Regions from separate parts of the Paenibacillus sp. S-38 genome, predicted to be linked through region 2. Evidence: riboswitches for the same ligand, from Rfam matches in the RefSeq annotation. Region 2 holds a riboswitch; the other holds the start of a gene.
What was found. A riboswitch is a leader RNA that binds a small molecule or an ion and turns the genes downstream of it on or off. The one in region 2 is predicted to bind S-adenosylmethionine.
Positions count from the first base shown of each region.

Region 1: another riboswitch for S-adenosylmethionine. It lies ahead of metA (homoserine O-acetyltransferase MetA); the one in region 2 lies ahead of ACP26L_RS07075 (methionine ABC transporter ATP-binding protein).

Region 1 covers NZ_CP187970.1:6,957,981-6,961,391, reverse strand. The annotation lists gene corA (magnesium/cobalt transporter CorA) at 73-1,008, opposite strand; SAM riboswitch class I at 1,463-1,612, shown strand; gene metA (homoserine O-acetyltransferase MetA) at 1,742-2,668, shown strand; gene ACP26L_RS30355 (aminotransferase class I/II-fold pyridoxal phosphate-dependent enzyme) at 2,665-3,411, shown strand, end outside.
Region 2 covers NZ_CP187970.1:1,495,809-1,499,219, forward strand. The annotation lists gene ACP26L_RS07065 (MetQ/NlpA family ABC transporter substrate-binding protein) at 1-510, opposite strand, end outside; gene ACP26L_RS07070 (methionine ABC transporter permease) at 571-1,236, opposite strand; gene ACP26L_RS07075 (methionine ABC transporter ATP-binding protein) at 1,229-2,254, opposite strand; SAM riboswitch class I at 2,470-2,619, opposite strand.

The sequences.
Region 1 (3,411 bases), 2.7 Mb from region 2:
ACTACAATAACAAAACCCCCGGACCTCCATGGAAGGAAGTCCGGGGGTTTCTCATCGGCCGGCGGGTTATGCTCACAGCCAGTCTTTCTTGCGGAACAGCCAGAACATCGCGATGCCGAGGAACACCATGCCGAAGATCAGTGAGAGGCCGCCCCAATGGGACTTGGCTCCCGGGATATACTCTACGTTCATCCCATAGATCCCGGTGATGAACGTCAAGGGCATGAAGATCGTGGTGATGGCCGTGAACACTCTCATGATTTCGTTCGCCCGGTTGGCCAGGGACGACTGATAGGCTTCGCGCAAGTTGCCCATGAGCTCCCGGAACGTATCGAACGTCTCGGAGATCTTGACCGCGTTCTCGTAGATGTCGCCGAAGTACTTCTTCAGCGGCTCGGAGATCAGCTTCAGCTCCTTGCGGCCCAGGGTCGCGATCACTTCACGCTGCGGATTGAGCACCTTCTTCAGCCACAAGATCTCGCTGCGCAGACCGATGATCTCGTTGAGATGCGCCTTCTTCGTGTGCATGAGGATCTCTTCCTCAAGCTTCTCGATCTTCGCGTCGATCCGGTCGCCGACCAGGGTATAATTATCGATGATCAGGTCAATGAGGTGATACAGGAACTCGTCGGGCGCCTTGACTTCCTCTTCCCAGAGGACGGGCTTCAGGGCGCGGATTTCGTTAATTTTCTGCCGGGTAATCGTTATGATGTAATGCCTGCCTAGAAAGATGTTAAGGGCACGCAGGAAAATTTCTTCGTCATCAAAGCGGATGGAATTAAATACAATGAAATAGTGCGTGTCGTACAGTTCGATCTTCGGACGCTGTTCTTCTTCCGTCAGCACGTCCTCTACAGCCAGTTCGTGAAGGTGGAACAAGGGCTGAAGCATCTCGAGATCCTCCGGTTCCGCGTCGATCCAGTAGAATCCGTGATGCGGAGGGACCACCGTCTGGGTAATGTCCTCCACCAATGTGAATATGCCGTCCTGCACCAAGCGTGCCTTCATAGGTCTCACCCTTTCGTGTTGCCGAAACCGGAACACGACCCTTGCCTACGGCGTGCGGACTGCAAAAACCTGCTGAGGGCGTCAGCCGAAGGGGCGGCTGCGGAGGGCAGGCGGATGGCAGAATCGAACGATGGCAGGGGGCCGGGTTCCATTCGGAATATGGAGCATTAATTGAACGCAGAAGCGACTCCTCGGGTCTCCGTCCATTCGTTTGATCGCACCCCTTTATTGAGAAGATTGTCGAACCCTTGTCTAGTATAACTCGGCGTTTTCAAGAACACAATGCAGATTTGTCGGCCTGCTATAAGGTATGTTCGAAGGGGATTCAGGGTGCGGACAGCTGCCGGCGGGAGGGGAAATAAACGGCTTAGGGCGTGGACTCCCCCCTTGACGGGCGCTTTCTTTTCGATTAAAGTATTGTTATCCAAAACAACTGAATAGATTCGGTTTCACACTCTTATCAAGAGCAGGTTGAGGGACTAGCCCGATGATACCCGGCAACCGACAATCCTTTGCAAACAGCAGGCAGGTATACAGACACGAAGCGAAGGCATTGCACGGTGCTAATTCTTGCGGAAGCGTAACGGCTTCTGATAGATGAGAGAGAGGACGATGTAACATACAAAGGCCTTTCTCGTCGCGCGCGGGGAAGGTCTTTTTGCTGTAATACCTGGCCTTCTCCCTCGCAGAGTGCGGGAATAACGAATCGATCCCAAGAAGGAGTGAAACCCGGATGCCAATTAAAGTACCAGATCAACTGCCCGCCAAAGAAATCCTGATTAACGAGAACATCTTCGTCATGGACGAAAGCGTGGCGTTCCAGCAGGATATCCGTCCCCTGCGGATTGCGATTATGAACCTGATGCCCACCAAGGAGACGACGGAGACCCAGCTCCTCAGGCTGATCGGGAACACTCCGCTGCAGGTCGAATTCATTCTGCTGCACCCGAAGACGCATACTTCGAAGAACACCTCGCTCGAGCACCTGGAGCAATTCTACAAAACCTTCGAGGACGTCAAGCACGAGTATCTGGACGGTATGATCATTACGGGCGCCCCTGTGGAACAGCTGAACTTCGAGCACGTGAACTACTGGGACGAGCTGGCCGAGATCATGAACTGGTCCCGCACCCACGTGACCTCGACCCTCCATATCTGTTGGGCGGCCCAAGCGGGCCTGTTCCATCACTACGGCGTGCCGAAGTACCCGCTCGAGGAGAAAATGTTCGGGGTATTCCCGCACACGATCTCGAAGCCGAACGTGAAGCTGCTCCGCGGGTTTGACGAAGCGTTCTATGTGCCGCAGTCGCGCCATACCGAAGTGCGCCGGGAGGATATCCTGAAGCATCCGGAGCTCGAGATTTTGTCGGAGTCGGAGGATTCAGGGGTCTACATCGTCGCCACCAAGGACGGCAAACAGATTTTCGTTACCGGACATTCGGAATACGACGCTTGTTCATTGAAGGCGGAGTATGACCGGGATGTGAACAAAGGGCTCGAGATCGCCATACCGAAGAATTACTATCCGAACAACGATCCGGCGCGGCAGCCGCTCAACACCTGGAGAGCCCATGCGAACCTGCTCTTCTCGAACTGGCTCAACTACTATGTCTACCAGGAAACGCCTTACGACCTGTACAAAGGAGAATATGTGATATGAGTACACACGAGGAACAGAAGCCGCAGTCGAATAAGCTCCAAATCGAAAGCCGTCTGGCGCAGATCGGTTCTATCGAAGAGCCGGTTACCGGGGCCGTATCCTTCCCGATCTATAACTCTACGGCGTTCCGCCATCCGAAGCTCGGCCAGAGCACCGGCTTTGACTATGCCCGCACGAAGAGCCCGACCCGCACGGTGCTTGAGAAGGCGATCGCGGAGCTGGAATCCGGCGACGCCGGGTTTGCTTGTTCCTCCGGCATGGCCGCCCTGCAGACGATCTTTGCCTTGTTCCGCCAGGGCGACCATCTGATCGTATCGCTGGATCTCTACGGCGGCACGTACCGCCTGCTGGAGAAGATCATGTCGCGCTTCGGTGTGACGGCGACCTACGTGGATACGAATGATCTGGATGCACTGGAAGCGAGCGTGCAGCCGGGGACCAAGGCCGTGCTGATCGAGACGCCGACGAACCCGCTGATGATGGTTACCGATATCGAGCTCGTGTGTACATGGGCGAAGAAGAAGGGCATTCTCACCATCGTGGACAACACGCTGCTGACGCCGTTCTTCCAGCGCCCGATCGAGCTCGGAGCCGATATCATCATTCACAGCGCGACGAAGTACCTCGGCGGCCACAACGACGTGCTGGCCGGCCTCATCGTCACGAAGGGCAAGGAGCTCTCCGAGGAGATGGCCTTCCTGCACAACTCCATCGGCGCCGTTCTTGGGCCGCAGGATTCCTGG
Region 2 (3,411 bases):
TTCCTTCAGCTTGATCAGGCCGTTCTTCTCGAGCAGCGCCAGGGCGCGGCCGGAGTTCGAAGGGTCGTTCGGGATGGCTACAGTAGCGCCGTCCTTCAGTTCGTCGGCTTTCTTGATCTTCTGGGAGTACGCACCGAACGGCTCGATGTGGACGCCAACGACTTTCACCAGGTTCATGCCTTTAGCTTTGTTCTGGTCATCGAGGTAAGGCGTGTGCTGGAAGAAGTTCGCGTCGAGCTGCTTCTCGAATACCTGTACGTTCGGCTGAACATAGTCCGTGAACTCCTTCACTTCGAGGTTCACGCCTTCGGCTTTGAGCTTGTCCTTGATGCTGTTCAGGATCTCAGCGTGGGGAACAGCGGTTGCGCCGACCTTCAGCGTCACTTCCTTGGCAGGTGCTGCGCTTCCGTTCGATGGGGCTGGCGCCGCCTGCTCGGCCGGCTTGCTGCCGCATGCCGCGAGCGAGAAGGCCATAACCAGAGACAGGGCGAGTGTTAGCGGTTTTTTCATAGTAGAATCCCTCCATAAATGTAGTGTGGTATAAAGTCCTTGGATCTATATCAAAAATCCTTACTTGCGCTGAAATCTCCGGACGAGCCGGTCGCCGAGCGACTGTAGGATTTGAACCAATACGAGCAATATAACGACAGTGACCACCATGACCGGCGTGTTGAACCGCTGGTAGCCGTAGCGGATCGCGAGGTCCCCAAGACCGCCGCCCCCGACTACACCGGACATCGCTGTGTAGGAGACGAGCGTGACGGCGGTGATCGTGATCGCCGCGATCAGGCCCGGACGGGCTTCAGGCAGCAGCACGCGGGTGACGATCTGCCCGGAGGTGGCGCCCATGGATTGGGCGGCTTCGATCACGCCGCGGTCGACCTCACGCAGGGCCGTCTCCACCAGACGCGCAAAGAACGGCGCGGAGGCGATGACGAGGGGAGGAATCGATCCCGGGACGCCGATCGACGTGCCGACGATTACCCGGGTCAGCGGAATGACGAGAATCATCAGGATGATGAACGGCACGGACCGCAGCACGTTGACCACGAAGGATAGCAGGGCATAGAGCGCATTCTGCTGCAGCAGCTGGCCCCGCGAGGTCAGGAACAGCAGGATGCCAAGCGGGAGGCCGATCACCACGGTGAAGAGCGTCGACAGCCCCAGCATCGTCAAGGTATCATAAGTAGCAAGGGAGATATCCTCCCAGACGATGTCTTTCAAAAACTCAGCCATGCTGCATCACCTCCACGTCAAGTCCGCGTCCTCGCAGGGCGGCGATGGCCGCTTCCGCCTCGGCCGTGTTCACGCGCAGCTCGAGCAGGAGCTGGCCGTAGGGCGTATCCTTCAGGCGGGATACGGTCCCCTGCAGAATGACGAACGGCACGTTCGTCTCACGCATCGTTTCGAACAGCACCGGCTCGTACGTCTGCTCGCCGAGGAAGGTCACACGGATGCGGATCCGGCTGCCGGCGCTCGAGTCAGCCCCGGTCTCAGCGAGTAACGTCTCGGGATCTTCCGCGAGCTGCGCCACGAAATCGCGTGTAGTCGGATGCTGCGGCTTCAGGAACACCTCGGTCACGGAGCCCATCTCCACGATGTGACCTCCGTCGATGACCGCGACCCGGTCGCAGATCGTCCGGATCACGTGCATCTCGTGCGTGATCAGCACGATGGTGATATGCAGCTTCCGGTTGATGTCGAGCAGCAGCGAGAGAATCGAGTTGGTCGTCTGCGGGTCGAGCGCCGATGTCGCTTCGTCGCAGAGCAGCACCTTCGGGTTCGTCGCCAGGGCGCGGGCAATGCCGACACGCTGCTTCTGGCCCCCGGAGAGCTGCGACGGATACTTATGCTCGTGGCCGCTCAGGCCTACGAGTCCGACAAGCTCCTGCACGCGCTGCTTGATCTCGGCCTCGGGCCGTTTGGACAGACGCAGCGGGAAGGCGATATTGTCCGCCACGGTGCTCGACGAGAGCAGATGAAAGTGCTGGAAGATCATGCCGATGGACCGGCGCTCTTCCTGAAGGCGGCGGCTGCTCAGCTTCGTCATCTCGACGCCGTCGATAATGACTGTGCCGCCGGTCGGCTTCTCAAGCAGGTTGATCGTGCGGATCAAGGTACTCTTGCCCGCACCGGAGTGTCCGATGATGCCGAAGATCTCGCCTTTGTTAACGGTCAGGTCGATCTTTTGCAGCGCCGTAACGGTTCCGCGCCCGCTTGGATATTGTTTGGATACGCCTTGCAGTTGAATCACATCTACACCTCCGGAAATACGCACTAAAAAACCTGCAGCATCGTAAGCAACCGGCAGCGGCCGAAGCCGGTCTGCGGGGATTGCAGCGAGGTACAGGTTTATGATGTCACACTGTGCCCTCTCATCTGTCAGAATCCAGCAGCCTTGTCCCATCCTCCGGTGCGCGGGTGTGCACCAAAGGCCTGGGGGCCTGCTCCGGCCGGGGCGTCCGCATGAGCGCGCCTCGCAGCCGGGCTGCATTCTGAAGGAATTGGCACCAGACTTCCTTGGATCGTGAACAAGCCTTGCCGCTTGCACGCTTTATCCATACAGGAACGGTTGCCGGGCTTCATCGGGCCTTATCCCTCCGCCTCTCTTGATAAGAAGTGAACCGCTATGAAATTAGCAGAATAATTAACCTTGGGTCATATTGCTAGGGACTTAAAAACGATCTTTATCATATAGAAAAACAGGGATGAAGTCAACAGCTGCGAGTAATCCGGGACCCTAGCAATGTTTCCCACTCTATGATTTACCCGGATTGGGAGTGTTGGAACCCGGTTTTTGCCATAAGGAAAGAAAGTGAAGGACGGCGTCAGTAAAGGCCGGGACAGAAATGTACGTTATCGGATGATGATAGGGAGAGTTTCGAAAGGTCATCTTCTATTGGCTTCGATAGTAGACGAGGCGTGCCCGGGTAATGAAATCCGTGAAGAACAGGGCGGAAGCCCGCGAATGATGGCTGGCGAGTCGGTCGGCGGCTGAAGTACCCGGTCGGTCAGGATGCTTTTTTGGTCAGGACGGAAGTGCTGTCACCAGATGGGATGGAGGCAGGGCGGAAGACTGCACCAGATGGGATAGGGGCAGAGCGGGAGTTCTGTCAACAGATAGGATAGTGTTAGGACGGAAGTGCTGTCACCAGATGGGGTAGTGTCAGGGTGGAAGTGCCGTCATCAGATGGGATAGGGGGCAGGGCGGAAGTGCACGGTCATCGGGTGCTCACCAAAGACGAAGCAAACGGGCAATCAAAACCTATCGTTCGAATAAAAACCGGGGGCAGGGGGACGTTCATGGCTGGCCGGTAGGCTGCTGCGATTCCCGGGTAGTAATACAATAGAGAAGCCTTGGACTTCGGCATACCGCCAAGGAAGAGGTCTGTTTCAGATGGGAATGAAAAC